2 regions of the Pseudoalteromonas sp. 19-MNA-CIBAN-0066 genome follow, and region 2 is predicted to be linked to the other one. Evidence: predicted binding sites of a transcription regulator. Region 2 holds the regulator's gene; the other holds the start of a gene.
The links. The regulator FliA, encoded in region 2, starts transcription of late flagellar genes. The targets are predictions, from matches to a motif close to CTAAAGNTNNNNNNNNNNNNGCCGATA.

Region 1 (18,434 bases), on a different contig from region 2:
AAATGTATTAGAAGTTTATGGCTATTCAGCCATTGAAATGGACAATAATATAATAAAAATTGAAAAAAGCTCGGATGCTAAAAAATCAAACGTACCGCTAATTACAGATGGCAGTGAAGCCAGCGGCGATATGATGATTACCCGAGTTGTACGGGTTAAAAATGTAAGCGTGCAAGAGCTAGGTCCTTTGGTTCGTCAATTTAGCGACCAAAAAGATGGCGGCCATGTTGCTAACTTTAATGCCGCAAACGTAATGATGCTTACCGGGCATGCTGCATCGGTAAACCGCTTAGTTGAAATAATACGCTCGGTTGATCAAGCGGGCGATAAGCGTGTTGATATTGTAAAGCTTAAATTTGCTACCGCAGATGATGTGGTATCTGTAGTTGATAATATTTATAAAGACAGCGGAAAAGGCAGTATTCCAGAGTTTTTAATACCTAAAGTGGTTGCCGATGGCCGTACTAACAGCGTTATTGTTAGTGGCGAAGGCCAAGCACGCACCCGTGCTATTGAGCTTATTAAGCGCTTAGACGGTGAGCTTGAAAGCCAAGGGAACACTAAAGTATTTTATCTAAATTACGCAAAAGCAGAAGATTTAGTTAAAGTATTGCAAGGTGTTAGTAAGTCGCTAACAGATGACACTCAAGGCGGCAGCGCAACCAAAACACGTACTCGCAGTAACAACGAAACCAGCATAGAAGCCCACCCCGATTCAAACTCATTAATTATTACAGCACAACCCGATACTATGCGCTCGCTTGAGTCAGTTATTGAGCGTTTAGATATTCGCCGTGCGCAAGTATTGGTTGAAGCAATTATAATTGAGGTAATGGAAGGCGACGGTATTAACTTTGGTTTGCAGTGGATTTCTGAGCAAGGCGGTATGCTGCAGTTTAATAATGGCACAACTGTACCGGTTGGTGCGTTAGCTGTAGCGGCTGAGCAAGCACGCGATACTACCGTATCTAAAAATATAATTGGTACCGAAAGCGGCACAATTACTCAGGTTGATGAAACTACTAAGGGTGATTACGGCCCATTAGCATCATTACTCGGTGGCATTAACGGCTTAGCCATGGGGGTGATAAAAAATGACTGGGGCGCAATTGTTCAAGCCGTTTCGACCGATAGTAACTCAAACATTTTGGCGACCCCCTCTATTACTACTATGGATAATGAAGAAGCGTCTATTTTAGTGGGTCAAGAAGTGCCTATAATTACTGGCTCGCAAACCGGGAGTAATAACACCAACCCATTTCAAACAGTTGAACGCCAAGAAGTGGGTATAAAGCTTAAAGTAACCCCGCAAATTAACGATGGCTCTGCTGTACAGTTAACTATTGAGCAAGAAGTGTCGAGTGTAAGTGGTGCTACTGCTGTTGATATTTCAGTTAATAAGCGTTCAATTAAAACCACAGTAATGGCTGATGATGGCGGTATGGTGGTACTTGGCGGATTAATAGATGAAGACGTACAAGAGAGTGTATCTAAGGTGCCACTACTAGGCGACATTCCTATTTTAGGTCACTTATTTAAATCAACTAATACCACACGACGTAAGCGTAACCTGATTGTATTTATTCGCCCAACTATTATTCGCGACGGAATTAGCATGAATAAGTTGAGCTTTAATAAATATAACTTTATTCGTGGCGAGCAATTTAAGCAGCGCGAAGATGGTATAGAGTTAATGCCAAGAACCGACACGCCTATTTTACCCGAGTGGAATGATGAGCTAATACTGCCACCTACGTATGAAGAGCATTTACGCAAACAAAATGCACAAGAGCGTAAAGATGACTAAGGCGATTAAAGAGATAAATCAAGATGTGGTTCATCCTAATGCGCATCATCCGGACGAGCTATTAACCAGTGACGACTTAGTTGAGCTGCCCGTTAAACGTTTGCCTTTTTCATACGCACGGCGAGCCGGAGTGTTGCTGAGTAAAAATAAAGAGCAGCGCATAGTGTATTACCGTGGCGAACTTGATATTGACGTACTGTTAGAAGTACGCCGTATTGCAGGACATGGTTTTACGCTTGAGCAGCTTGATGATGACAAGTTTGAGCTACTGCTAGAGGCTTCGTATCAGCGAGATAGTTCTGAAACGCAACAAATGATGGAAGACATTGGCAACGAAGTTGACTTGTTTTCATTAGTAGACGAATTGCCACAAACCGAAGATTTATTGGCAGGCGATGATGATGCGCCAATTATTAAACTTATAAATGCAATGCTCAGTGAAGCAATTAAAGAGGGTGCGTCTGATATTCATATTGAAACCTTTGAGCAAGAACTGGTTATTCGCTTTAGGGTTGATGGTGTATTAAAAGAGGTACTTAAACCTAATCGTAAATTAGCATCCTTGCTGGTATCGCGAATTAAGGTAATGGCTAAGCTCGATATTGCCGAAAAACGTATACCACAAGATGGCCGTATTAGTTTGCGTATTGCAGGGCGTGCAGTTGATGTACGGGTATCAACCATGCCATCGAGTTTTGGTGAGCGTGTTGTGCTGCGTTTACTGGATAAAAATAACGCGCACTTAAATCTTGAAGATTTAGGTATGACCGCACAAAACCGTGAATTGTTTGCAAATTTAATTAGTAAACCTCATGGCATTATTTTAGTAACCGGGCCTACAGGCTCTGGTAAAAGTACCACCTTGTACGCAGGTATGGGTCAAATAAACTCTCGCGATCGTAATATTTTAACGGTTGAAGACCCCATTGAATACGAAATACCGGGCATTGGCCAAACGCAAGTAAATACTAAAGTAGGTATGACCTTTGCGCGTGGCTTACGGGCTATTTTACGTCAAGATCCCGATGTAGTGATGGTAGGTGAAATACGTGACCTAGAAACCGCTCAAATAGGTGTGCAAGCATCATTAACCGGTCACTTGGTAATGTCTACGTTGCATACAAATACTGCTTCTGGCGCTATTACTCGTATGGAAGATATGGGAGTGGAGCCATTTTTACTTTCATCGTCGTTACTCGGTGTGTTATCGCAGCGACTAGTACGTACACTGTGTAAAAGTTGTAAAAAAGAACATGTAGCCGATGAGCGCGAGTGCCAGTTATTAGGCGTACCGTTTGAAAGTAAACCAACTATACACCGTGCAGTAGGGTGTGAAGCATGTAACTTTAATGGTTATAAAGGCCGTACTGGTATTCATGAGTTATTAGTGGTGGACGAAACCATTCGTGAAATGATCCACAATGGTAAGGGCGAGCAAAGCGTTGAAAAATACATTCGCAAGCTCAGTCCAAGTATTCGTCAAGATGGCTGTAGCCGTGTACTTGCAGGTAAAACAACACTTGAAGAAGTATTGCGTGTTACCCGTGAGGAAGGCTAATAATGGCAGCGTTTGAATACCGTGCCTTAGATGGCCGAGGCAAAGAAAAAAAAGGCATTTTAGAAGCGGATACAGCAAAACAAATTCGCCAAATATTACGCGATCAAAAATTAACGCCGCTCGAAGTTGTACCCGCGGCGCAAAGTGATAAACAGGTTAAAGGCCAAAAAACGTCATTACTTGGCGGTTTGTTTAAACCTACTATATCAACCTCAGATTTGGCGCTTATAACTCGCCAGTTAGCAACACTCATTCAATCGGCTCTGCCAGTTGAGGGTGCGGTAATGGCTGTGGCTGAGCAATGTGAAAAACCACGTTTAAAACGCATGCTGATGTCGGTTCGCTCAAAAGTAGTGGAAGGGTATACCCTTGCCGACGGTATGAGTGAGTTTCCGCATGTGTTTGACGATTTATACCGCGCTATGGTTGCCGCAGGCGAAAAGTCAGGGCATTTAGACCAAGTACTAAACCGGCTTGCCGATTACACCGAACAGCGCCAATATATGCGCAGTCAAATAACGCAAGCTATGGTGTACCCCATTATTTTAGTGGTGTTTGCTATTGCAATTGTGTCGGTTTTATTAGGTACTGTAGTACCTAAAATACTTAAAACGTTTGAGAAAACCAAGCAAGTACTCCCTTGGACCACTGAGTGGGTAATGGCGGGAAGTCATTTTGTACAAAATTATTGGTTTATTAGTTTAATTGTAATAACGGCCCTAGCGATAGGGATTAAGCATGCTTTAAAACAGCCTAAAATTCGTTTTTGGTGGGATGATAAAATATTGCATATGCCCGGTATTGGTAAAGTAGCTAGAGGTATTAATACCGCTCGTTTTGCCCGAACTTTAAGTATTTTATCATCAAGCTCGGTACCGCTACTTGAAGGTATGCGTATTGCGGGTGGAGTGCTGATCAACGAAAAAATTAAAAAAGCAGTTGCCGATGCAGCGGATAGAGTAAGCGAAGGGGCAAGTTTAAGAGCGGCCTTACAGCAAACTAAATTGTTTCCGCCAATGATGCTACATATGATAGCCAGCGGTGAAAAATCTGGCGAGCTGGAGCAAATGTTAGAACGCGCTGCTAATAACCAAGATCGCGAATTTGAAAGTATGGTTAATGTATCGCTAAAACTATTAGAACCCGCAATGATCGCTTTAATGGCGGTTATTGTATTATTTATAGTAATGGCAATTTTACAGCCAATTATGGCAATGAATAAAGCTGTAGGGCTTTAACTTAAAAGTAAATTAATGGTTTAATAAACCATTGTTTAGTGTTTTTAGAATAATGAGGTAATTACGTGAATAAACAATCAGGTTTTTCTTTGCTAGAAGTGATGGTCGTACTGGTTATAATTGGCATGATCATGTCAATTGTGGCACCTAATATTATGGGTCAACAAGAAGAGGCCGCTATCGATAAAGCACACTTAGATATTCAGCAGCTTGAAGATGCAATGAGCCTTTATAAGCTTAAAAATAAAAGCTACCCAAGTACCGAGCAAGGCCTAGAAGCATTGGTTAATAAAACCAGCATAGAGCCAATACCAAAACGTTTTCCAGATGGTGGCTTTATTAGTAAATTACCAGAGGATCCGTGGGGCAATACTTATCAGTTAATTAGTCCAGGAGAAATTGGTAAATTTGATATTTTTTCTTTAGGTCCAGATGGCCAAGCCGGCACCGATGACGACATTGGTAACTGGGACGAAGAAAAACAGTAATGGCCATCAATCGCGCAGTGTATTTATATACTAATACCCAGGGCTTACTATGCAAGTAAGCTCTGAGAGATTGCGTGCAAAAAGCCGCGGCTTTAGTTTAATCGAAATTTTAGTGGTATTAGTGATCATCGCTTTTGCCACAAAAATGGTGGTATATAGCTTAGAAGGCGGCGCTGAGGATGAGTTAGATACTCAAGCGCTTAGGCTGCATACCACCATTAATATGGCATCAGAATTTGCTATTTTAAACCAAGTTGAATTGGGTTTTCATATAGACAACAACGTATTTGAGTTTTTAGTTTTTGATGGTGAAAAGTGGGTAAGCTTTGTCAGAGAAGCATTATTTGAGCCGGTTGAATTTGATCCACGCTTTAAACTAGCGCTTAACCTAGACGACTTAGCTTGGGCGCAAGATAACTTACTCGAGCAAGCAAATTGGCGTGAGCTAATGAGCGGAGACGAAGACAGCTTATTGGAGCTTAAAAAGTTTAAAATCCCGCAAGTGCTAATACTATCTTCGGGCGAAGTAAGTGCATTTCAATTAACACTCGAATTAAAAGAGCAAAGCGAGCCGGTTTACTTTATTGAAGGCGAGTTTACTGCGCCAGTGAATTTACGCCGAGAGCCCGAATAATGCGCCAGTATAATAAAGGTTTTACTTTACTTGAAGTGCTAGTGGCATTGAGTATTTGTGCTATGGCAGGTATTGCAGCAATGCAAGCAACCAGTGAACACATTCATCATCTATCTAGCATAGAAGAGCAAACTTACGCCTCATGGGTTGCCGAAAATATTATGGTAGAGCAGCGTACCAAAGGCGAACAATGGGAAGGGGAAAACGGCGTGCGCGGTAGTGAAGTTATGGCGGGTGTTGAATGGTTTTGGCGCCAAGATATAGGCAAAACCGCAGATAAAGACTTTGTAAAATTAACCATTAATATATTTAGTGATGAAAAATACGAGCACTCGGTATATGAGCTGGCAACTTATTTAAATAAAGGCAAAAAATAAGTGAAGCAACGCGGATTTACCTTACTTGAAGTGATGGTAGCCTTGGGTATTTTAGGCTTTGTTATTATGGCCACGCACCAAATATTAGATACCACTACCCGCGCAAAAGAAGCTTCGGATGATAAAATAGCCGAGCTAAATGGTTTGCAAACCACCTTTAGGTTAATGGATCAAGATTTTAGTCAAATGACCAAACGTGCTGTACGCAATGAAGCAGGCGATGTGCAAGAGCAGTATTTGCTAGCCGGACGCTATGTTTTAGATAGCCAATATGATGGCATTGGCTTTGTGCGCGACGGCTGGATAAATCCAATTAATTTATTACCACGCTCAGAATTACAAGCTGTGGGTTATCGCGTAATAAACGACAACTTGGAGCGAGTGTATCGTGTATATGTTGATCAGCTTGATAATATGGAGCCGCGTGTACAGGTTGTTTTAAAAAACATTGAAGAGCTAAAGTTTGAATTTTTAGACGATAAAAACGAATGGCAAGCTAAGTGGCAAATTAAAGCACTTCCTAAAGCGGTTGCTGTTACGCTGCAACAAATTGAGGCGGAGCCAATTAGGCGAGTATTTTTAGTGCCAGGACAAGGTAAAGAAATTCTACCATCGAGCCCATCAACTGATGATGCACTGGCCGATGAAGGTAACCCGCAAGAAGGTGGGCAGTAATGGGGCTGCGTTCTTCTCGTGGAGCCGCACTTGTTATTGTGCTGTTTATTGTTGCATTAGCGGCCATTTTAGCCGTAGAAATGAGTGCTAACTTAATGGTGCAAGTGCAAAAAAGTACTAACTTACAGGGTCATCAACAAGCTAAGTGGTATGCCTATGGTGCAGAAGAGCTTGCCATAAAAGCGCTGATTAAAAGCAAAAGAGACGATCCTGACAAAACCACGTTAGATCAAATATGGGCGCAGCAAGGCGATATACCTTACCCAGTTGATAACGGCACACTAAGCGGAAAAATAACGGATTTACAAGCATGTTTAAACTTAAATGCTATAGCCGTAGAACCAGATTTAAATAGTGCTAGCAAAACCAATCCAGCGCACAAGGCCTTGTTCGCATTACTTGAAAATATTGAAGATTTACCGGCACAAGAGTCAGAGGAAACCATGGCTGACAGTGTGTTTGATTGGCTAGACGAAAACAGTATTACATACCGTTCAGGAGCAGAAGAAGGGGAATACTTGTCGCGTCAATTTCCGTACATGACCGCCAATAGCTTATTTGCATCAACCTCAGAGCTGCGTTTGGTTAAAGGTTTTAACCCATTAGTAATGGAAAAAGTGCTGCCTTATGTTTGTGTAATACCTGGTAGCACTTTATTGTCTATTAATGTGAATACCTTAGCAGCAGAGCAAGCACTCATTTTAAGTACCCTTATAGATGAGCTAAGTGTATCGGGTGCTGAAGCTGTGATTGCTGCTCGCCCAGATGCAGGCTTTGAAAGTAAAGCTGCCTTTTTTGAACAAGTTCAGCAGCAAGGCGGGCAAAACGTCAAAGCGGTAGAAAAATTGTTTAGTATTAATAGCGAATATTTTAAATTACAAACGCAGGCAAACTTTGTTGATCTGCGTTTTTCGATGACCACATTACTGCACGCCAAAGACGGCGACGTAACGATACTGGCGCGAAAATTTGGAGGCGTACAGTGACAGAAATACTGTTGATCCGCACGGGTCAAACCGAACAAGAGTTACTTAATTGGTTAATATACTCACCACAAGAACAACAAATAATAGCCAGTGGTGAGCTAGTTAATGCCAGTTATTTAAACGAACTGAGCGAAAAATCGCTAGGGCGCGAAGTCGTTGTATTATTGCCTTGTGACCAAGTGCAATTAAAAACGGTAATGCTACCGACTAAATGGAATCGTAAGTTAGAGCAAGCTTTGCCTTATATGCTCGAAGAAGATATAGCGTGCGATATAGATGAGCTATTTATTGCTGTAGGTGAGCCAGTGATGATTGGCGAGCAGCATGCTGTTCGTGTTGCTATGACCGACCGCGAATGGTTTGAGGCGTGGCTAGCGCTATTTGCAGAGCATAATTTATCGGTATATAAAATATTACCCGATGCTTTGTTATTACCCCCAGCAGATGAGGACACAGTAACGGCAATAGCACTTAATAATCAGTGGTTATTTAAACAAGGCCCATGGCGTATAAGTGCAGTAGAGACGAGCTGGTTAAATGGTTACTTAACAGCAATGGGTAATCCAGATGTAAAGCATTTTAGTCCGGCGACTCAGTTTCCTGAAACGGTAAACTTACAGGCTCAAACCAGTGATTACGACCTACCGCTGGCCTTATTTGCTAAGCAACTAGAGCATACTAAGTTTAATCTTCGCCAAGGTATGTATCAGCTTAAAAAGAAAAGCACCTTATGGTGGGGGTACTGGAAAAGTGCTGCCATTATTACCAGCGTTGCCTTAGTAGCGAGTATTACGATTAAAGCTATAGAGTTGCATCAGCTAAATACCCAGTTAGAACTTGCTAAAGCACAGGTAATTGAGCGCTACCAAAAGGCATTTCCGGGAACTAAGGTTCGCCCACACCTTATTAAAAACCAAATTAAAGGTGCACTGGCAAAAATACAAGATACCAGCGACGCTGGATTTTTAGAGTTAACCACAGAATTAGTGGGGGTGTTTTCGCAGGTAAGTAATTTTACCCCTGAAACACTGCGTTATGACAAAAAACGTAATGAATTACGTATGAGAGCACGCGCAAAAGACTTTCAAACCTTTGGTAAAGTTAAAGCCATACTTGAACAGCAAGGGTTAACGGTTGATCAAGGTTCGTTAAGTAACGATGGTGACTTTGTGGTTGGCGAAATTAAACTGCGAGGTGCAGTATGAAGCAGCAGTTAATTAAACATTGGCGCTCACTAAAAGAGCAAGAGCAGCAGTTAATAATCGTTGCGAGTGGTATTTTTATTGTGTTTATTTTAGTGATGGGCATTTTTAGACCCTTAAATAATGCAATAGCAAGTGCTGAGCAATCGCAATTAAAACAGCAAGAGCTACTAGTGTGGGTTGACGAAAGTATTGTAAAGCTCAAGGCCGCTGGTAATACACAAGTGGTTAATAGTCAAAACATTAGCCAAATAGTTAACGCCACCCGCGGACGCTATAAAATAAATATTAGTAAAATGCAGCCAAGTAATAACTCGCTACGTTTAACGCTCGACTCAGTAGAGTTTAATCAATTAATACTGTGGCTTGATGAACTGGTCAATCAACATGGTTTACGGGTCGAAAATTTAGATTTGAGCCGTGACGATAAGTCGGGCTATGTACGTGTTAGCCGTTTGCTATTAGAGAAGTAATGAATGAAAAAAATAATAACCTTATCCATTGTATTTTTACTTAGTTTTATTGTGTTTTGTATTATTAAGTTACCTGCAGCGGTGGCCATTGACCTAGCAAAACCTTATTTTCCTAAGCAACTTGAAGTAGGGCAAAGTGTTGGCACTATTTGGCAAGGGCAAATGATGCAAGTACGCTACCAAGGTGAGCAATTAAATAATGTACGTTGGGATGTTGCCGGGTGGGCATTATTTACCGGTAAGTTAAATGCCAATGTAAAATTTGGTGACCCACGTGAGCGCAGTGATATATCGGGTTATGCAGATGTGAGCTTTGGTTTATTTAATAAGCAAGTGAAAGTAACCAATGGATTAGTGCGCTCAACAGTTGAAAGAGCGATGCAACGCATACAACTTCCGTTACCTGTAACCGCTAAAGGTCGTGTGATCTTGGAATTGGCAGAGTATACATCGGGCGCACCTTATTGTGAGTCACTGCAAGGCGAGATAGCGAGCCCTAATATTGACGTACAAGGTTTGAACGGTTGGTTTAATATAGGCCCGCTTGGTGGTAACCTAAGCTGTAAATCGGGCGACATAGCCATACTTATCGACCCAGATAACACCTTAGGGCTTGAAGCTGATGCAACCCTAAAAGCTAATTTTGACTTTAAAGTATCAGGCTATGTAAAGCCCGATGCCACGTTGCCAAAAGATGTACATGATGCGGTTAAGTTTTTAGGTCGTCCAGATAATCAAGGCCGTTACCCGCTCAACTTTTAATGTTTAATATAAAGAGTTTTAATGCAATTACCCCAATTTACTGAGCAGCACGCTAAGCAGCTCAGCACATTTTTAGACACCCAGTCTCAAGCGATGACGCTAACGCAAAGCCAAGGTTATTTATTTGGCGTAATTTGCTCTCCTGAGCCTCTAGACGTACATGAGTGGATGGCAGCAATTTTGCCTAATACAGCTAATAATGTAGATGAAGAAATGCTATTTTTATTTATGGCGTTATACCATCAAATTAGTGAGCAAGTATTTGAAGTAGGCTATAAATTACCAGCACAATATAATTACGAATTTTGCAGTAATTGGAGCGCAGGTTTTGTAACGGCAACAACGTCATATACTCAAAAGTTATTAAGTTCAACCGCGTTAGAGGCAGAATATAAACAAGCCCTCGAAAGCGCTCAAGCCACATTAAGCTTTTTTGCACTTGATGGGCAAACCATTAGCCAAATAGCGTTACAAAACAGTATTGATGAGCAGTTACTTTGCCAGCAGCAATATGAGCTAATGGGCGACTTTGCGCTTGGCTTTGCAGAGCTAGTGGAAATAGTCGCGCTTAATAGTGGCTTGTACACAGATGAAGGCTGGGAAGAGTAGTTTAGGCGCAGTAATGAGTTGAGCTCAAAATATAGCCGTGAAATAAGTTTAAGCGCCTAGTTCTAATATAATATCAGTGCAGCCTTGCTTGCACTTAATCAGCCCTTTACCCGGCTCGCTGGTGGCTAAGTCGAGTGTTAAAACCCCATTACATTTTTCGCACTTTAGCGTTTTACCCTGCGTGAGTTTTTTAAGCATATTACGTTGCTGGTGAAATGAGTCACTGGCTTTTTTATTTAATCCAGAAAAGTCCATTATTTACCTCGCATGTGTTCTAGTGAGCCGGATACTATTTTACATACAGTGTTTAAGCGCTCATCATAAAAATATAGGTTTAAGTCGCGCTCACGGCAGTAGCGTAAGTGAAATAATCTTATTGAGTCATCGGTAGTAAATGTTTTTTCGGTGTACTCACGCTCAGATTCAGAAAGCGTTAACTGCGCACTAATTTTGTTTTTAGTCATACTGGCAGTAGGGCTGCGATTCACTTTGCTTGCATCACTTAAAAAGTCAATACCATCGTTAAATAACCGCTCACGAGGCTCTTTCACCAAAGGGTGATCGACTGTGAAAAAGGCGAGGACTACTATTACCAAAATAATAAATTTTTTCATAGTTGGGTAAACTTTGATCCAAATAACATAAAATGATGCTGCAGTGTAATAAAATGCATTTTAAAAGCAAGTAACTAAAGTGAATAAATTATTAGCGATCTATGCCAGTAATTTTAGCCAATATTGTTATAATAGCTAACAGCAGTTAGATATTTCTGAAATATCTGAAAGTATTCAAGTCTTGTTATAAATATTATACGTAATAAGTACGTTATTACACTATAAGGTAAACCTTGAATATAGCTGAATTTTTATTTCCAAGCGGTGTTGAGGAACTTCGATGGACAAACAAATTAAAGTAAAAAATATACCAGTTGAAGTAAAGATTCAAAAGCCGGATCTTAGCGGGCAACAGGATCGGTTTAATCCACGTAATCGTATTTACGTGCGTGCTGTTAATGGCTTGCACCAACTTCTTAGGCAGCGAATTGGCTTTTTAGGTCTGTTGGCATTTATGTTGCTACCTTGGATAAATTTTAATGGTGAACAGGCCGTTTTATTTGATTTAATAGGTCAAAAATACAATATATTTGGTTTAACCCTGTGGCCGCAAGACTTTACCATACTCGCCTTTATTTTTATGTTGGCCGCGTTTGCTTTGTTTTTGGTTACTACTTTTTATGGACGAGTGTGGTGTGGTTATACCTGCCCACAAACAGTGTGGACCTTTACCTTTATTTGGTTTGAAGAAAAGTTTGAAGGTACGGCAAATCAACGTAAAAAGCTCGACCAACGAGCAATGGACTTTGATAAGTTTTGGCGCAAAACCGCTAAGCACACCAGTTGGATTTTGTTTTCTTTATATACAGCAATTACATTTGTTGGTTACTTTACCCCTATTCGTGAGCTACTCCCTGACTTTGTTACCTTTAATGCCGGTAGCTATGCCTTAATGAGTATTATCTTTTTTGCTGCTTGTACATACGGTAATGCTGGGTGGATGCGCGAAATTATGTGTTTACATATTTGCCCATACTCACGTTTTCAGTCAGCCATGTTTGATAAAGATACCTATACAGTATCGTATGATGAAAAACGCGGTGAAAGCCGTGGCCCACGCTCGCGCAAAGTGGCACACCAAGATTTAGAAATAGGCGACTGTATTGACTGTAATTTATGCGTGCAAGTATGCCCAACCGGCATAGATATTCGTAATGGCTTACAAGCAGAGTGTATTAACTGTGGCGCTTGTATTGATGCATGTGATGGGGTGATGGATAAAATGAATTATCCACGCGGACTTATTTCTTATACCACTGAGCGAAACTTAGAAACGCCAGAGAATAAAACCAACCCACTGCGGGCAAAAATTATTGGCTATATAGTGATCCTGGTTATTTTAACCAGTGCCTTGGTTGCCAATATTGCGCTGCGTAAAACGATGGAATTTGATATTATTCGCGATCGTAATCAGTTATATAGGGTTGATTTTGAAGGGTTGGTAGAAAACACCTACACCTTAAAAGTGATCAACAAAGCGCAGTATGAGCAAACCTTTACAATTAAAGTGCAAGGGCTCGATAACTTTAAGTACATAGGTAAACAAACGTTTAGGGTTAACGCAGGGCAATCGCACAATGTGCCTTTATCACTGGTTATGGATCCGTATGACTTAAAAGCGCCAATGACAGAATTTAACTTTGTGCTATCGCCGGTAGGCGAGCCCGACAATCAAATATCACAGTCGAGTAACTTTTTTAAAGCGCGGTAAAGTTTAACAAAAAGCGGGGTGTTCCCCGCTTTTATTTTATATAAGAAGTGTATGAGTAAATTTAGCTTTATTGATTTAACCCCAGATCTAATTCTTGATGCCATAGAAAGCGTTGGTATTTATGTTGAGTCTGGTTTATTGGCATTAAATAGTTACGAAAATAGGGTGTATCAATTTGTAGCTGAAGGCGGAAAACGCTACGTTGTTAAATTTTATCGTCCAGAGCGTTGGAGCGAGGAGCAAATACAAGAAGAGCATGACTTTGCCTTTGAGCTAGCAGAGGCCGAAGTACCGGTTGTTGCGCCAATGGAATATAACGGGCAAAGCTTATTTGAACACCAAGGCTATTTATTTACTTTATTTCCAAGTGTTGGCGGGCGTTTATTTGAAGTCGATAACTTAGATCAACTTGATGTACTAGGGCGCTTAATTGGCAGAATGCATCAAGTTGCTAAAACAAAACCATTTACACAAAGGCCCACCCTAACCTGCGAAGAGTACTTACATACAGCAAAAGTTCATCTGCAAAAAAGTAACTTAGTACCTATGGGATTAGAAACTGCTTTTTATACCATTTTAGACTTGGTTATTAAGCAGGCTCAAACACAGTATACCAATGTAAAAACGATACGTTTGCATGGGGATTGCCATGCTGGCAATATATTATGGGCAGGCGATGCGTTAATGTTTGTTGATTTAGATGATAGTCGCCAGGGGCCACCCATTCAGGATCTATGGATGATGCTAAGTGGCGATCGACAAACGCAGCTGTTACAGTTAGATACCTTAGTAACCGCCTATGAAGAATTTTGTGATTTTGATCACTCGCAGCTTAAGTTGATCGAACCACTTCGAGCTATGCGTATCATCCATTATATGGGGTGGGTTGCAAAACGATGGAGCGATCCGGCTTTTGTGCGGAACTTTTCATGGTTTGCAGATGACAAATACTGGGAGCAACAAATTTTAGCACTTAAAGAGCAGCTTGCCGCATTGCAAGAAGCACCGCTAAAATTATTGCCATAACATTTTATTCAAAAATATGTACAACGAGAGACTAATGCTTAAAAAATTAAAACTGAGCCTACTACTTCTTTGTCTACCTTTTGCAGCACTTGCAGCAAACTTTGAAGTAGGTAATCAATATACAGTTATCAATATCGAAAAAAGTACTACACCACAAGTTACCGAATACTTTTCGTTTTATTGCCCGCATTGTTTTAAATTTGAACCGGTTGCACACGCAATTGAAGAAAACCTACCTGCAGGTGCGGTGTTTATAAAAAATCACGTTAACTTTTTAGGCGGCGTGTCGCCACAAACACAAAGTAATTTGAGCCTAGCGTATTTAGTTGCTAAAAAGCACGGGCAAGCTGATACGATTACAGACAAGATTTTTAAAAGTATTCATGTTCAGCGCGCACCACTGACTGAAATTAAAGATTTAAAAAAATTATTAGATATAAATGGCATTAGTAGCGATACGTTTGATCAAGATATTGCCAGTATGCCAATTATTGCAGCTGAACAAGCAATGCAAGATAAACAAAATAAATACTCAAAATTAGGTGCGTTAACAGGCGTTCCTACTTTTATTGTAAACGACAAATATAAAATCAATCTAAATACCATCAAGAGCCAAGAAGAGCTTGATGAGTTAGTTTCATTTTTACTCGCACTATAAATTTTTGGAGCCATATAATAATGATAAAATTAGTTAAAGCAGGTTTACTTGCTGTATTACTACCTTTCGCTGCAACAAGTTTTGCAGCAACCTTTGAGGAAGGTGTACATTATGAGGTTGTGTCTGAGCGCGCAACTAAAAAACCAGAAGTGAAAGAGTTTTTCTCATTTTACTGTCCTGCGTGTAATAACATGGAGCCACTGGTAGCCGAGATTAAACCAATGCTCGATAAAGGCGTAAAGTTTAAAAAGAGCCATGTTGATTTTGTTGGCGTACGCGATACCGAGCATCAACAAATGATCAGCCAAGCGTTAGCAACGGCTGAAGTGTTACCACAAAAAGATAAAATTATTGCGGCTATCTTTAGTCACATTCATACAAAGCGCGCAAATTTTAATGAATTAGCCGACGTAAAAGATGTGTTTGTAGCCCAAGGCGTTGATGGCGATAAGTTCGATAAGTTATTTAAAAGCTTTTCGGTACGTACATTAAGCTCAAAAATGAAGCGCGACCAAGACTACTTTAAAGAAAAAGGTGCATTGCGTGGCGTACCAACTTTTATTGTAAATGGTAAGTACAAACTACTTCTAGGTCGCGAATCGGGTATTAGCGAACCCGCAGATATCACAAATCTAATTAACTACTTGGCAAGCAAGTAAAGTTAACCCCATAAAAAAAGCTCCTTAGGAGCTTTTTTTATGGGTAATTTTTAACTGCTTATTTTAAGTATTCTTTTTTTGTAAAAATACACCCGACTCAATATGGTGCGTATAAGGGAACTGATCAAAAATCGCAAAGCGTTTAACTTCATGGGTGCGGGTTAAGTGATCAAGGTCGCGCTCTAGTGTCTCTGGGTTACACGAAATATAAATAATACTTTCGTAATTTGCTACTAAGTCACACGTTAGGGTATCCATACCGGCACGTGGCGGATCAACTAAAATGGTTTGGCAATTGTAGCTATTTAAATCTATACCTTCTAAACGAGAAAAACTGCGTTCGCCATTCATGGCTTGAGTAAACTCTTCGCTCGACATACGAATAATATCTAAATTGTCTACCTTGTTTTGCGCTATATTATACTGCGCTGAGTGTACCGACGACTTTGATATTTCGGTTGCTAGTACTTTATTAAACGAGCCCGCTAACGCAATAGAAAAGTTACCGTTACCACAATAAAGTTCAAGTAAATCATTTTTAAGTGGCTTACATAAGTCTTGCGCCCACTCTAGCATTTTAATATTTACTTTGGCATTTGGCTGGGTAAAGCTGTTTTCTACCTGCTGATATATTAGTTCTTGGCCATTCACGTTTAAGCGTTCGGTAACGTAGTCATCACCAAGCATTTCTTTTTGTTTGCGGGCACGGCCAATAAAGTCAATTTTATACTTACTGCTTAACTTTTCTTTAAGCGCGTTAATTTCACTCAGCCAATGCTCATCAAGTGGCTTGTGATATAACAGACTCACTAAAATCTCACCGCTTAGCGTAGATAAGTAATCAATCTGAAATAGTTTACGACGCAAAATTTCACACGACTTTAAATTATCAATCATTACTTGCATCACTTCACCTACCAAAGGAGCGGCAGGGTCAAAGCTATCAACGCGAATTTTGTCTTTAGTTTGTTGATCAAACATTATATGAAACAGATCGTCACCATCGTGCCATACTCTAAACTCAGCGCGTTGGCGGTAGTTAATCGGCTCTGAGCTAAATACCTCAAGTTTATCCACACCAAAACGTTGAAATTGGGCAGCAATACGCTGTTCTTTTTCGCTTAACTGCGCATCGTACTGTGAGGTGTCTATTTTAATAACTGCCATTAACGCTATAACCTTATCTTTGAGAGCTGTTTATCGGCGCTATTGTAGGGAGCGAGATGTATTTGTCTAGTTTTGATGAAATATATATTGGTTTTTTTTTGAGCATCTAGCTACAGAAATAACTTACAGTGCCGATAAGTAAGGCAAGCATAGATAGGAGTCGGATCATGAAAATCGGTAACTTTGGCTTTGTTCCAAACCACAATATTAATAAATACGGTAATAAAGGGGCTTTACAGCAACCTACAATACAGTCGCCTCAAGATAACTATCAGCAGCGCGGTAAAGAACTTGCTGCCAAAGTGCTCGGTGACAAAATGGCTCAAGCTCTTGGCTTACCGATAAGCGAGCCGAAAAAAGATAAACCGCTTTTTGATTTTGATGAAATCGTTAAAAACGTTTTAGACTTCGTTACCAGTGCAGTACGTAAAGCAAAAGCCAATGGTGCCGACGATGAAAAACTCAAAGGTATGTTAGGTGATGCTCGAAAAGGTGTGCAAATAGGGATTGATGACGCGGTTGATGAATTAAAAGGCAATGGCGTGTTTAACGACGATATCGCACAGGGTATTAATAAATCTAAAGAAGGCATATTTAATGGCCTGGACAAATTTGAAGACGATTTATTTAATCCTAAACCCGCCAGTGTCTCTGTTAGCCAAGCTCAGTATGCAAGTTTAAGTAACAAAGCAGAATATAAATTTACTACCGCCGAAGGAGACGAAGTGAGTATTAGTTTTGCTGATGCTTATGAGTCACAATCAGCCAGTCGTTATCAGCAAAATGGGAATAGTGAATCTTTTGTAAGTGAGTCGTCGCAGTCTCGTGAGTTGTCATTTTCTATGTCGGTTAATGGCGATTTAAATGAGAATGAACAAAAGGCGATTAATGAGCTAATGGCTGACTTACAAAGTGTAAGTAGCACCTTTTTCAGTGGTGACTTAGATAAAGCATTTGAAGAGGCGCAAGCACTAAGCTTAGGCAACGAACAGCTGGTGGCTTTTTCAATGGATTTACGACAAACCAAAACAGTCGCTACAGTTAAAGGTTACGAAGAGTACAAGCCAGTTCCTGAAAAAGCAGTAGCTGATAAATTAGCGCCGTTTAACGACGACTTAAAAGCTGTGTTTAATAAAGCCACAGAGCTGGGCATACAAAACCAGTTATCGGGTATTGTGCAGTGGTTAAATCAAGATCAAGCAGAAATAGATAAATTGGTAGATTACACCAAAGCTATGTTCGAAAACCTTAATCAATTAAATGCAGCAACGGACGAGCTAGCCAATCAACAATAGTTGTACTACTAAACTACTTTCTTTTATAAAAATCACATGGCAAACTGCCGTTCTTAACTTAGAGTAAGGACAGTAGTTTGTCAGCGCACATAATGGTTTTTGATTCAGGTATTGGTGGTACTACGGTACTTGAACATATTCAGCAAAGTATTCCAGATGCGCAATACAGCTATTTTATGGATAATGCGCTATTGCCATACGGCGCTCAGTCACAGCAAACGATTATTAACCGCTTATGCGCACTCATTCACTTTATTAACCAGCAAGCGCTTAATGTAGATTTAATTGTTATTGCATGTAACACCGCCTCTACTTCTGCGCTTGGGGCAGTGCGCCAAATTACTACTATTCCTATAGTGGGGGTGGTACCGGCGATAAAACCTGCTGCGCAACTTACACAATCTAAACATATCGGCCTACTGGCAACTCCAGCAACTATATCAAGTCCCTATACGCGCACACTCATACAAGAACATACCAACAATATAGCAGTTA
Region 2 (13,976 bases):
CAAATGGTGATACATAGCTTTGAAGTGCTGCCTATTGACGGTAATTGGTGGTCGGTGGATCATTACTGGGACATAGTAACCTGGGGTGGCTGGATGTTTACCACGGCGCTTGTGCTCTCACTTGCACCGCTTACCGCTATGCTGGTAATTAATATGTCGTTTGGCATTATGACCCGCGCCGCGCCGCAGCTTAATATTTTCTCTATTGGTTTTCCGTTTACTTTAGTTGCAGGGCTTATCATTATTTGGGCGACCTTAGGTAACTTTGTATCGCAGTTTGAGTTTCAGTGGCTAAAAATGGTCGAGTTAATGTGCTCATTAGTGGGCTGCTCGCCTTAGGAGGTTATTGTGTCTGAAGATTCTGGACAAGAAAAAACCGAAGAACCCACATCCAAAAAAGTAGAGGATGCCAAAAAGAAAGGCCAAATAGCGCGATCCAAAGAGTTGGGCACTATGTTTGTGCTTATCTTTTCGGCTATTTCGTTGCTCATGTACGGCCCCGAAATTGGTAAAGGTTTGTATAACGTAATGGGTAGAATGCTTAGCCTTAACCGTAACGAAACCTACGACACCACCAAAATGTTTGCCGTATGGGGCGAAGTGGCCGATGCGCTGATGTTCCCTATGGCAATGTTTGTATTTATTATTGTATTAGCTGCTTTTATTGGTAACACCATGTTAGGTGGCTTTAATTTTAGTTGGCAAGCTGCTGCGCCTAAAGCTAGTAAAATGTCGCCCGCTAAAGGCTTTAAACGTATGTTTGGCCCCCAAGCTGGGGTGGAGCTGTTAAAGTCGCTGTTAAAATTTGGTTTAGTTGCCAGTTTTGCAGTGTTTTTAATTAATACCTTTTTTGATGAAATACTGCACTTAAGTGTAGAAAGCGCCCCAGGTAATATTATTCATGCCTTAGAAATATTGGCTTGGATGTTTTTAGGCTTGTCTTGTACCTTAATTATTATTGCTGCGATTGATGCGCCATTTCAAAGTTATAATCACAATAAACAACTTAAAATGACCCTTCAAGAAGTAAAAGACGAGTATAAAAACTCAGAGGGTGACCCGCAAATAAAAGCGCGCATAAGGCAAACCCAGCGGCAAATGTCGCAAAAACGTATGATGCAAGATGTGCCCGATGCCGATGTTATTGTAACTAACCCTACCCATTACTCTGTGGCTTTAAAGTACGACACCGAACGCGCCGGAGCACCTATAGTAGTTGCCAAAGGAATTGATGAAATGGCAATGCAAATTCGTAAAATAGCGATTGGTAATGAAGTGCCTATTTTAGAATCGCCGTCGCTTACTCGAGCGCTTTATCATACTGCAGAAGTGGGGGAGCAAATTCCGGATCAGTTATTTACCGCAGTTGCGCAAGTATTAGCTTATGTGTTTCAGCTTAAGCGCTTTAATAAAGGGCGCGGAAAACGCCCCACCAAACTTAATAAAAAACTGCCTATTCCTGACGATTATCAGTATTAATTTAAATAACCTATAACTTGGAATAGTTATTGCAATTTCAAAGTAGTGTCAATTTTTTGAAATTGTAGGGTTATGGGATTTAAAGCGGTATTACAACAACTTAACAAAGATAAAAAAGAGTATGCCAAAGGCGTAGGTACACCATTAATGGTACTAGCTGCGCTGGGTATGGTCATTTTACCTCTTCCTCCGTTCCTGCTTGATATATTATTTTCTTTTAATATTGCCCTTGCTTTGGTGGTGTTACTGGTAACTGTATACACCATGAAACCACTTGAGTTTGGTATGTTTCCGGCTGTGTTACTAATCGCCACTATTATGCGTTTGGCACTTAACGTTGCCAGCACCCGAGTAGTATTACTTGAGGGCCACAATGGTGGTGATGCTGCCGGTAAAGTAATTGAAGCCTTTGGCTCTGTGGTTATTGGTGGTAACTATGCAGTAGGTTTAGTGGTGTTTTTAATCTTGATCATCATAAACTTTGTGGTAATTACTAAAGGTGCTGGGCGTATTTCTGAAGTGTCGGCGCGTTTTACCCTAGACGCTATGCCGGGTAAACAAATGGCAATTGATGCTGACATGAATGCGGGTTTTATTAGCGCTGAGCAAGCCCGAGAGCGCCGCGAAGAAGTAACCCGCGAAGCCGACTTTTATGGTTCTATGGATGGTGCCAGTAAATTTGTAAAAGGCGATGCTATTGCCGGTATTGTTATATTAATTATTAATATTGTTGGTGGCTTATTTGTTGGCATGATCCAACACGATTTAAGCTTTGGCAATGCCATGGAAATTTATACCTTGCTCACCATAGGTGATGGCTTGGTTGCGCAACTCCCTTCATTATTACTCTCTATTGGTACTGCTATTGTTGTAACGCGTCAAAATGAGTCGCACAACATGGGCGATCAATTTAAGAAACAACTCGGTAACGAAAAGTCGTTATTTATTGCTTCAGGCATTTTAATTATTATGGGCTTAGTACCTGGTATGCCGCACGTAGCGTTTTTAAGCTTGGGCGCACTATTAGGTTATTTAGCTTACTACACTCAACAAAATAAATTAAAAGCGGCAGCAGCACTTGCTGAGGAAACCGCTAATGGCAGCGCAGTAGGTACAGGCATTGCCAATAAGCAAGAACAAAAAGAGTTAGGCTGGGACGATGTGCAGCAAGTTGATGTAATTGGTTTAGAGGTAGGTTACCGACTTATTCCATTGGTTGATCAATCCCAAGGTGGTGAATTGCTAAACCGTATTAAAGGCGTGCGTAAAAAGCTCTCTCAAGAATTAGGCTTTTTAGTGCCCCCGGTACATATACGCGACAACTTAGAGCTAGACCCAAATGCATACCGAATTACCTTAATGGGCGTATCAAGTGGCGAAGGCGAACTAAAACACGGCGACGAATTGGCAATTAATCCGGGGCAAGTATTTGGTCCTATAAAAGGGATTGAAACTAAAGATCCGGCTTTTGGTTTGGATGCGGTGTGGATCAAGCCTGATCAAAAAGATGAAGCGCAATCGCTTGGTTATACCGTGGTTGATTCGGCGACTGTGGTTGCCACTCATATTAGCCAATTACTCACCAATAATGCGGCGTTATTATTAGGCCACGAAGAAGTACAAAATCTATTAGATATGCTAGCAAAAAGTCACCCAAGGTTAGTAGAAGGCTTGGTGCCTGATGTATTGCCATTAACTACCATAGTTAAAGTTTTACAAAATTTATTAAACGAAGGTGTAGCTATTCGCGATATGCGCTCAATAGTACAAACCCTTGTAGAGTATGGCCCGCGTAGCCAAGATCCAGATGTTTTAACCGCTGCGGTACGTATTTCACTGCGTCGATTAATAGTTCAAGATGCAGTGGGCATGTCTTCAGAAATCCCTGTCATAACCTTGGCGCCTGAGTTGGAACAGATGTTGCATCAGTCATTACAAAATGCAGGCGACGAAGGTGCCGGAATAGAGCCAGGACTTGCAGAGCGACTTCAAGTGTCATTAAACGAAGCGCATCAAAATCAAGAAATGGCCGGTGAACCTTCAATACTGTTAACGTCAGGAATGTTACGCACTGTGTTATCTCGTTTTGTTAAGTACACCATTCCAGGATTGCGAGTGATGTCTTATCAAGAGATACCAGACGAAAGGCAGATCAAGATTGTTAGCTCAGTAGGCCAACAATAAGATTTTAAAGGGGTTGAACCATGAAGATTAAACGTTTTTTTGCTAAAGATATGCGCACAGCACTTAAAGAAGTTAAAGATGAGCTAGGTGTTGATGCGGTTATTATGTCTAATAAAAAACTCGCAAACGGCGTAGAAATTGTCGCAGCGGTTGATTATGACAAAGCAGCCCCTAAAGCCGCCGCGCCACAACAAAGTGCGCCGCTGCAGCAGCGTACGGCACATTCTGCCCACTCGCAAAGCATGCATAACTTTGTAAAACCAGAGCCACAGCGTGCTAGACCTGAGCCACAAGCAAAGGTAGCCGACAGCTTACAAGCACTATTAGAGCGCCAGTCGCCGCGTCCACGTTCAGCAGAATTGGCTTCAATGTTTTCGCAATCAGGTATAGATACCTCAGAACATTATCAAGAGCCGGTCGCTAAACAACGCCCTACAAATATGTTTGCGCGTGAAGAAGCCGCGCAAGCACGCCCACAAACGCAAGCTGACAGCTTAGGTTTTGATGACCTAGACCGTGATTTTGATGAATTAGACACGCCAGTTGCGCAAACACACACGACTAAAAATACCGAAAGTGAAGCAATGAGCACAATGCGTGAAGAAATGAACGCAATTCGCCAGTTATTAGAGCACCAAGTGTCGGGTTTAATGCAGCAAGATATGGCGCGCCGTGACCCAACGCGCGCATGCATGATTGACCGCTTAGTAGGCATGGGAATCGATAAAGAAGTTGCTGAGCAAATGGCTTGTTTTGTACCTGAAGATGTTCCGCGTCAGCAGGGCTGGAAAGCGCTGTTAACTATGGTTGAAGATCAGATGCAAACCACGAATAACGAAATTTTGCGCCAAGGTGGTGTTTACGCATTAGTTGGCCCAACCGGTGTGGGTAAAACCACTACAGTGGCTAAGCTCGCGGCATTAGGTGCACAAAAATATGGTGCTGATAAAGTAGCGCTAATTACTACCGATACTTACAGAATTGGTGCTTACGAGCAGCTTGCAACATATGGCCGTATTATAGGCTGTGGGGTTAAACAAGTTAAAGATGCGAACGAACTGGCCGAAGTGTTATATCATTTACGTAACAAGCGCTTAGTACTTATAGACACTGCAGGTATGAGCCAACGTGATTTACGTTTAACTGAGCAGTTAAATACCTTAATGCGTAATCAGCGTGTGGATATTCGTAATTACTTAGTATTAAGTGCCACTGCGCAAATAAATGTGTTACAAGAAACCGTAAGACACTTTAAAAAAGTACAGTTAAGCGGTTGTATTTTCACTAAACTCGACGAATCATTAAGTTTAGGCGAGATAATTAGTATTGCGATTCAAAATCGCCTGCCAATAGGGTATCTTACTAATGGTCAACGAGTACCTGAAGATATTCGAGTTGCAAATGCAGAAAAACTAGTGAAAAAAGCTGAGCAATTATATTTAAAGAGAACAAAAGTACAACATTCACGACACCAATCAGTGGCGTCGAGCACAGTAGAGATGTATGATTAACACAGTATTAGATCAAGCAAGCGGCCTGCGTAAAATGAGCAAAAATAATAATAACGGCGTTAAGGTTATCGCCGTCACTGGCGGTAAAGGTGGCGTTGGAAAAACAAATGTATCGTTAAATACTGCGATCGCTTTAGGTCAGCAAGGCAATAGAGTGTTAGTGCTTGATGCCGATTTGGGTTTAGCCAATTGTGATGTAATGCTTGGACTACGTGTTGAGCGTAATTTATCGCATGTGTTATCTGGCGAATGTGAGCTTGATGAAATACTAGTAGAAGGCCCCGCTGGGATCAAAATAGTACCAGCGACGTCGGGTTCACAAAGTATGGTTGAGTTGTCGCCTGCAGAACATGCTGGGCTTATTCGTGCTTTTAGCGAACTCAATACTGATTTTGATATATTAGTTGTTGATACCGCTGCCGGTATATCGGATATGGTGCTGAGTTTTTCTCGCGCTGCACAAGATGTTTTGGTTGTGGTATGTGACGAGCCAACTTCAATAACCGATGCCTATGCACTGATCAAAGTATTAAGCCGCGAACATGGCGTGTATAAATTTAAAATTGTTGCCAACATGGTGCGTTCATTACGCGAAGGGCAAGAGTTATTTGCAAAGCTATCAAAGGTTACAGACCGATTTTTAGATATATCAATGGAGCTGGTTGCAACCGTTCCTTATGATGAAAATATGCGCAAAGCAACACGTCGTCAAAAAGTAATTGTTGAACTGTTTCCTAGTTCTCCAGCTGCACTTGCCTTTAAAACATTAGCAACAAGAATAACAAAGTGGCCAATACCGAACCAGCCTTCGGGGCATTTAGAATTTTTCATTGAGAAACTCGTTAACGGCTAACTATGACTACATTGGTGAATAGAGCTATGGGATATGAATCAACACAAAATTTAAATATGATTGTTGAAAAGCATGCTTCATTAGTAAAAAAAGTAGCATGTCATTTAATTGCTCGTTTACCCCCTAGTGTACAACTCGATGATTTAATTCAATCAGGAATGATAGGATTAATAGAGGCGTCAAAAAACTTTGATGCCACTAAAGGCGCTAGTTTTGAAACCTTTGCGGGTATTCGTATTCGGGGCGCTATGCTTGATGAAATGCGCCGTGGAGACTGGGCTCCTCGCTCAGTACATCGTAAAAGCCGCCAGGTTATAGAAGCTATTTCAGCATTAGAAAGCAGCCTGAATCGTGAACCTACAGACAGTGAAGTTGCCCAAAAGCTTGAAATTACACTAGAGCAATATCATCATATTTTAACCGATGTTAATTCCAGTAAAATCTTGGGAATAGAAGATTTAGGTATTGATGAGGATGTTATAACACCTGTTGGGCACGATTTAGCACTAGACAAACCCTTTAATAATGTTAAAAATGAAAGGTTTAATGAATCTTTATTAAGTGCAATTAAATCCCTACCAGAGCGAGATGCAATGGTGCTTTCGTTGTACTATAACGATGAAATGAATTTAAAAGAAATTGGACAGATACTCGATGTAAGTGAGTCGCGTGTAAGTCAGATACATGGTCAGGCGATGATTAAGCTAAAAGCAAAAATCAATGACTGGATAAATTAGAAGTAAGTAAATACAGGTTTAGGCCTCACTGGAGGATGTTTTGGATAAAAACATAAAAATTCTTGTTGTTGATGACTTTTCAACGATGAGACGTATTATTAAAAACCTATTGCGTGATTTAGGGTTTACCAATGTTTTAGAAGCAGATGATGGCTCAACTGCTTTACCTATGTTGCAAAATCAATCATTTGACTTTGTAGTAACAGATTGGAATATGCCGGGCATGCAAGGTATTGACTTGTTAAGAGCAATACGCGCAGATGACAAATTAAAGCATCTTCCGGTTTTAATGGTTACTGCAGAAGCTAAGAAAGAGCAAATTATTGCAGCAGCCCAAGCAGGTGTTAATGGTTATATTGTTAAGCCATTTACTGCGGGTACATTAAAAACTAAATTAGAAAAAGTGTTCGAACGCTTAGGTTAATAAGGGGAGAGGCTTATGTCAGCACCTGCTGCGCCTCAGATTACTTTAGAGCAAGCACGTCAGCTGGTCACTTTTTTAGAAAACGGTGAGCAACATAAAGCTGATCAGTTAATTTTAGAAACTGCCTCTCAAGAACAATCATATTTGTTTGCAGAAGTAGGTAAATTAACGCGCCAGTTGCACGAGTCTTTAAAGGGTTTTGAGCTTGACACCCGCATAACAGATTTAACCACTGATGCCATTCCGGACGCTAAAAAGCGACTTAACTATGTCATAGAAATGACAGAAAACGCCGCCAACAAAACCATGGATGCGGTTGAAGCGAGCCTGCCTTTAGCCCAGCAATTAGCTGATGATATTTCGCATATCAAGCCAACCTGGGATCGGTTAATGAGCCGCGATCTTGAACTTGGTGAATTTAAAACATTGTGTCATAGCATTGATAAATTTATGAACAGCTCGCATCTTAAAACCGATGAGTTGCAAGTATTAATGACTAATGTGTTAATGGCTCAAGATTATCAGGATTTAACCGGACAAGTAATTCGCCGTGTTATTGAGCTGGTACGCGAAGTTGAAGAAAGTTTAATTCATCTGTTAACTGCGTTTGCAGCACAAGATGAAAACGATAACCAAGAGCAACAAAAAACAGAAAACTCGATTGCCGCACAAGCATTAGCAGGCCCAGAAGGCCCTATTATTGATAAAGAATCGCGTGATGATGTTGTATCTGATCAAGACGAAGTTGATGATCTTTTATCAAGTTTGGGCTTCTAATAGGAGAGTAACTGCATGAGCTTTGAAGTCGATGAAGATATATTACAAGATTTTTTAGTTGAAGCTGGAGAAATCCTTGAGCTTTTATCTGAACAATTAGTTGAACTGGAAAATAACCCAGAAGATACTGAATTATTGAACGCTATTTTTAGAGGCTTTCACACTGTTAAAGGTGGCGCGGGCTTTTTAGCGATGTCAGAGCTGGTAGATGCCTGCCATGGCGCAGAAAACGTGTTTGACTTACTGCGCCAAAAAGTGCGAACAGTTAACTCTGAGCTAATGGATGTTATACTTCAAGCACTTGATACTATTAACGAAATGTTTGCTACGATAAAAAATCGTGAGCAACCAGAGCCTGCCGATCCCCAGTTACTCGAAATATTACATAAATTAGGTTTACCCCCCACAGAAGAAGAGCTTGGTGGTGACACTATTGCGCCAGTAATAACGCAAGATGCTAATTTAGATGATGACCCTTTTGCATTTGATGAGTTGTTTGATGCACCCAGTGCAGCAACAAACGCTACAGCAAACGATGCGCATATTGATGAAATTAGCGAAGATGAATTCGAAAACTTACTTGATGAACTTCATGGCAAAAGTAAAGGCCCTGCAATAAAAGAGTCATTAAGTAATAGCAGCGACTTAAGTGGCGATATTACCGACGATGAATTTGATAGCTTATTAGATGAGCTTCACGGGGTGGGAAGTTTTGGTGCGGTAAATAAAACCCCAAAACCTCAAGCAGCTCAAAGTCCGGCTGCTAGCACTAACGATGATGAAATAAGTGACGATGAGTTTGAAGCTTTACTAGATGAGCTACATGGCAAGGGAGCGGCGCCAAAATCTAAAGAAAGCGCGGCAACACCTGCACCTGTAAATAAAGTTACGGCTCCTAAAGCAGCTGTAGTTAAAGCCTCACCAGTAGCAGTTGATAAAGTTAAGCAGCCACAAGCGGCTGTTGTAGCAGCAAGTGCTAATACCAATACCGCTGCGCCAGTTGCTAAAAAAGCGCCGCCTGCACAAGCTGAAACAACAGTAAGGGTTGATACTAAACGCCTTGATCAAATTATGAATATGGTGGGCGAGCTTGTATTAGTACGTAATCGTTTAGTGAGTTTAGCCACCAGTTCAGAAAGTGAATCTATGAGTAAAGCAATATCTAACTTAGATGTTGTTACAGCTGATTTGCAAGGCGCGGTAATGAAAACGCGAATGCAGCCAATCAAAAAAGTATTTGGCCGTTTTCCGCGTGTTGTTCGCGACTTAGCACGTACCTTAAATAAAGATATTAATTTATTGCTGGTTGGCGAAGAAACCGATTTAGATAAAAACCTAGTTGAGGCACTGGCCGATCCATTAGTGCATTTAGTACGTAACTCGGTTGATCATGGTATAGAAATGCCAGATGATCGTGAAGCTGCGGGTAAACCGAGAACAGGTACCGTTACGCTTTCTGCTTCGCAGCAGGGGGATCATATTTTGCTTACCATTAAAGATGATGGCGCAGGTATGGATGCTGAAAAACTAAAACAAATAGCAATTAAAAAAGGTGTGCTTGATCAAGAGCAAGCAAGCCGTTTGTCTAACACCGAAGCTTACAATCTGATATTTGCGCCAGGGTTTTCTACCAAAGAAGCAATATCTGATATTTCTGGTCGTGGTGTTGGCATGGATGTGGTTAAAACTAAAATCACCCAGTTAAATGGCTCGGTTAGCATAGAGTCAGAACTAGGTGTGGGCACTATACTTGAAATTAAAGTACCGTTAACTTTGGCTATTTTACCTACCTTAATGGTGGTAGTGAGTGAGCAAACATTTGCACTACCATTAGCAGGGGTAAGTGAAATATTTAACTTAGACCTTACTAAAACGAATGTGGTTGATGGTCAGTTAACTATTATTGTTCGTAAAAAGGCAGTGCCTTTATTTTATTTAGAGCATTGGCTAGTGAAAGGTGCCGATCGTACAAGCCGTAAAGCGCAAGGGCATGTGGTTATTGTGCAAATAGGTACACAACAAGTTGGCTTTGTGGTTGATTCGTTAATTGGTCAAGAAGAAGTGGTTATTAAGCCGTTAGACGCTTTATTACAAGGTACGCCTGGAATGGCAGGTGCCACTATTACTTCGGATGGTGGTATTGCACTTATATTAGATGTACCGAGTATGTTAAAACACTACGCAGGTAAATAATAAAGTAGACGTATACTTTATACGTCTACACAATAAAAATAAGAGAGCAAAATGGCCGTTAAAGTTTTAGTTGTTGATGATTCGAGCTTTTTTCGCCGTCGAGTGAGTGAGATTCTTGAATTAGATAGCGAGATTGAAGTAATTGGCTTTGCCGTAAATGGCCGAGATGCTGTAGAAAAAGCAGCTAGTTTACGTCCTGATATGATCACTATGGATGTAGAAATGCCGGTGTTGGATGGTATAAGTGCTGTAAAAGAAATTATGGCCAGTAACCCGACGCCAATTTTAATGTTTTCTTCGTTAACTCGCTCCGGTGCAACTGCAACTTTAGATGCACTTGATGCTGGTGCTATGGATTTTTTACCGAAAAAATTTGAAGACATTGCTCGCAATAACGAAGATGCCATTAAGCTGCTGCAAAGCAAAGTAAAAGAAATTGGCCGCCAACGTATTAGACGTGTTGCTAGCCCTAGCCCCTCCAGTATAAACAAACCTTTATTTACACCTACTTCAGCGCCAAGCGCATTAGCAGCAAGGTTTGCACAAACAAATAAAACAGCAACAACAGTAGTACAACCAGAGCGAAGCTTTAATAATTCGGCAGTAACTAGTCGCAGTGCAATAGTAACAAAGCGCACGAGTGGCAAGCACTATCAACTAGTTGCAATTGGCACATCAACCGGTGGACCTGTTGCGCTGCAAACTATATTAACTCAGCTTCCTGCTAACTTTCCGCACCCTATATTATTAATTCAGCATATGCCTGCTGCGTTTACTCCGGCTTTTGCGGCACGCTTAAATAGTTTGTGTAAAATTCAGGTAAAAGAAGCGCAGCAAGGAGATCGACTGCAAGCAGGTGTGGCTTACTTAGCACCGGGTGGCCAGCAAATGATGATTGATGGTCGTGGGGCAAGTAGAACACTACGAGTTTTTGAAGATAACAGCGAGCGCATTAGTTACAAACCAAGCGTTGATGTAACCTTCGCCAGTGCCGCTAAAGCGTATCAAGGTGATGTATTAGCTATAGTATTAACTGGTATGGGCGCAGATGGGCGTGAAGGCGCTCGTATGCTTAAACAATCAGGGGCAACCATTTGGGCACAAGATGAAAAAAGCTGTGTTGTTTATGGTATGCCACAAGCAATTGCTAATGCTGGTTTAGCGAGCGAAAGTCTGCCATTAGATGAAGTAGCAATACGTTTAAAGACAGAGGTGGGCTGTGGATAAGCTTTCCGTACTAGGTTTACTTATTGGCTTGGGCGCCATTGCTATAGGTTACTCGTTAGAGGGCGGTGTGGTATCGGCATTATTTAACGGACCTGCGTTGATCATTGTACTGGGCGGCACATTGGGTGCTGTAATGTTACAAACATCAGCCAGTACTTTTAAAAAGATGCTAGAAATTACGCACTGGGTTTTTGTATCGCCTAAATACAATATTGAAGATGCCATAGAGCAAGTAAAAGGATGGTCACATAAAGCACGTCAAGAAGGTTATTTAGCCCTTGAAAACGAAGCGCTTACCCACCCAGATGCCTATGCTGCAAAAGGGCTTGGATTATTAGTTGATGGTTGCTCAGATCAAAAACTGCGCGATACGTTAGAAATAGATTTACTGTTAGAGCGCGAACGTCTGCTAGAGGCAAGTCGTGTTTATGAAGCTATGGGCGGTTATAGTCCGACCATAGGTATTTTAGGGGCCGTGCTTGGTCTTATTCAGGCAATGTCGTTTATTACAGATCCGCAAAAGCTTGGAGCCGGTGTTGCCACTGCCTTTATAGCAACTATTTATGGCGTGGGTTTAGCTAATTTATTATTTTTACCTATGGCTAATAAGTTAAAGCAACGGGTTGAGCAAAAAATGCTTTATCACGAAATGCTTGCCGAGGGCGTAATTGCAATAAGCCAAGGCGAAAGCCCAGTAAGCATTGAATTAAAGCTTGAAGCCTATCGGGTTGACCGCCCAAATGTCGTGGTTGAGTAGCCCCTATTATGTTACGTCGTCGCTTACGCAACACCACTACTAAAAGTCAACACACAGAACGTTGGCTGGTGTCTTATGCTGATTATATGACGATTATGTTTGCCTTTTTTGTGGTTTTGTACGCAATAGCAATTAACAAAGAAGAGAAATTTCAAGTGCTGTCCGATTCGATTGGTTATGTATTTGATAAGTCAGCCCGTCAACATTCGCAGCAAGGAACTGGGGTAAATGGCGACGCAATATTGACAGACAGAGTAACCCCAGAGCAAGAAGTGCTCTACGGCGAAAGTATTTTAAAAGAAGAACACGGGCCAAAGCTGCTGGACGGACAAAGCGATACCAGTAATATTGAGCAAAAACACCTTGGCAAACCACTCGATAGTTTGTTGGCTAAGCTGCAATCGTCATTAATAGATGAAATACGCGATGGTGAAGCAAGTTTAGAACTCAGCCAAGATTGGCTGATCATTGAGCTTAGTTCTGGCATGCTATTTTCAAGTGGCAGTAGTGTAGCGCAAGTTCGAGCTAAGCAAGTTGTTAAAATAATTAAAGATATAATTGCTCCGGTAGATAACTATATTAGAGTACGCGGCTATACTGACAACCAAACCATAGGTAATGAAATGTACAGCTCGAATTGGGAGTTGTCGGTGGCGCGTGCAACAGCCGTTTTAGTTGAGCTTGAAAGGCTAGGTATAAATTCAGCGCGAATGGCGATTGAGGGATATGGTCAATATTCTCCTTTTGCCACTAACGATACTAAGCAAGGGCGTGCTGAAAATCGCAAAGTAGTTATTGCCCTATCTAAATATGGGTTGCCACCAACAGCAGAAGTAGTAAGCGTTGAGCCGCAACAAGTAGTCGTTAAACCTGAGCCTGAAGCAGAATTACCCTCTGACGATAATACAATAAAAATAATTCGTTTACCCCATGGCGGTATTCGTATATCGACTCGAAATGAACTGTAATTAGGATGCAATGTGAAGATTTGGACTGTAGCAAATCAAAAAGGTGGAGTAGGGAAAACCACAACCGCGGTTAGCCTTGCAGGTATTTTAGCATCTCAAGGTAAGCGCGTATTATTGATTGATACCGATCCTCATGCCTCATTAACCTATTACTTTGGCATTGATTCTGAGGATTTAGAGGTTAGCGTATACGATATTTTTGTACGCGGAACTAGCATGCAAAGCGAAGAAATACTCCAAGCATTATGTCCATCTAGTATTGAAAACTTAGATATATTACCCGCCACTATGGCTATCGCTACTCTAGATAGAAGTATGGGCAATAAAACCGGCATGGGATTAATATTAAAAAAAGCGCTTGCAAAAATAAGCGAATATTACGACTATGCAATCCTCGATTGCCCCCCAGTACTTGGCGTATTAATGGTTAATGCGCTAGCTGCGAGTGAACGCATTTTAGTGCCGGTACAAACCGAGTTTTTAGCGCTAAAGGGGCTCGACAGAATGATGCGTACTATGCAGTTAATGCAAACATCTCAAGCTAAAAGCTATGAATATACTATAATTGCCACCATGTACGATAAGCGCACTAAAGCCTCGTTAGAGGCATATAAAACACTGCAAAATACTTATACTGATAAAGTGTGGCCGGGCGTTGTTCCGGTAGATACCAAATTTAGAGACGCCAGTTTAGCGCAACAAGTTCCAAGTGAATTTTGCCCACGGTCTCGCGGGGTATATGCCTACAAGGCATTGCTCGACTATTTAATAGAACAAGGTTAATCAATGAGTAAGCAATTATTTGCTAATGAAAAAGTAATGACTCAATATCTAGGCGCGTTATTGTGCGAAGACGAGCCTGTAGA

Region 1: AAEZ18_RS07460 (DUF5610 domain-containing protein) is a predicted target of FliA. The motif match lies at 16,755-16,781, and genes of this name have one in related genera.

Annotation. Positions count from the first base shown of each region.
Region 1 is NZ_JBEONZ010000008.1:106,516-124,949, forward strand. It holds gene gspD (type II secretion system secretin GspD) at 1-1,807, shown strand, start outside; gene gspE (type II secretion system ATPase GspE) at 1,800-3,365, shown strand; gene gspF (type II secretion system inner membrane protein GspF) at 3,368-4,603, shown strand; gene gspG (type II secretion system major pseudopilin GspG) at 4,669-5,091, shown strand; gene gspH (type II secretion system minor pseudopilin GspH) at 5,141-5,725, shown strand; gene gspI (type II secretion system minor pseudopilin GspI) at 5,725-6,102, shown strand; gene gspJ (type II secretion system minor pseudopilin GspJ) at 6,103-6,777, shown strand; gene gspK (type II secretion system minor pseudopilin GspK) at 6,777-7,763, shown strand; gene gspL (type II secretion system protein GspL) at 7,760-8,968, shown strand; gene AAEZ18_RS07410 (type II secretion system protein M) at 8,965-9,438, shown strand; gene AAEZ18_RS07415 (type II secretion system protein N) at 9,442-10,200, shown strand; gene AAEZ18_RS07420 (UPF0149 family protein) at 10,222-10,809, shown strand; gene AAEZ18_RS07425 (hypothetical protein) at 10,858-11,064, opposite strand; gene AAEZ18_RS07430 (hypothetical protein) at 11,064-11,423, opposite strand; gene ccoG (cytochrome c oxidase accessory protein CcoG) at 11,704-13,134, shown strand; gene AAEZ18_RS07440 (serine/threonine protein kinase) at 13,186-14,160, shown strand; gene AAEZ18_RS07445 (thiol:disulfide interchange protein DsbA/DsbL) at 14,195-14,818, shown strand; gene AAEZ18_RS07450 (thiol:disulfide interchange protein DsbA/DsbL) at 14,839-15,477, shown strand; gene trmA (tRNA (uridine(54)-C5)-methyltransferase TrmA) at 15,541-16,644, opposite strand; gene AAEZ18_RS07460 (DUF5610 domain-containing protein) at 16,812-17,939, shown strand; gene murI (glutamate racemase) at 18,017-18,434, shown strand, end outside.
Region 2 is NZ_JBEONZ010000001.1:251,539-265,514, forward strand. It holds gene fliR (flagellar biosynthetic protein FliR) at 1-339, shown strand, start outside; gene flhB (flagellar biosynthesis protein FlhB) at 349-1,479, shown strand; gene flhA (flagellar biosynthesis protein FlhA) at 1,552-3,663, shown strand; gene flhF (flagellar biosynthesis GTPase FlhF) at 3,684-5,174, shown strand; gene AAEZ18_RS01190 (MinD/ParA family ATP-binding protein) at 5,167-6,027, shown strand; gene AAEZ18_RS01195 (RNA polymerase sigma factor FliA) at 6,054-6,764, shown strand; gene cheY (chemotaxis response regulator CheY) at 6,805-7,188, shown strand; gene AAEZ18_RS01205 (protein phosphatase CheZ) at 7,204-7,965, shown strand; gene AAEZ18_RS01210 (chemotaxis protein CheA) at 7,981-10,158, shown strand; gene AAEZ18_RS01215 (protein-glutamate methylesterase/protein-glutamine glutaminase) at 10,210-11,385, shown strand; gene AAEZ18_RS01220 (flagellar motor protein) at 11,378-12,142, shown strand; gene AAEZ18_RS01225 (flagellar motor protein MotB) at 12,151-13,110, shown strand; gene AAEZ18_RS01230 (ParA family protein) at 13,123-13,893, shown strand; gene AAEZ18_RS01235 (chemotaxis protein CheW) at 13,897-13,976, shown strand, end outside.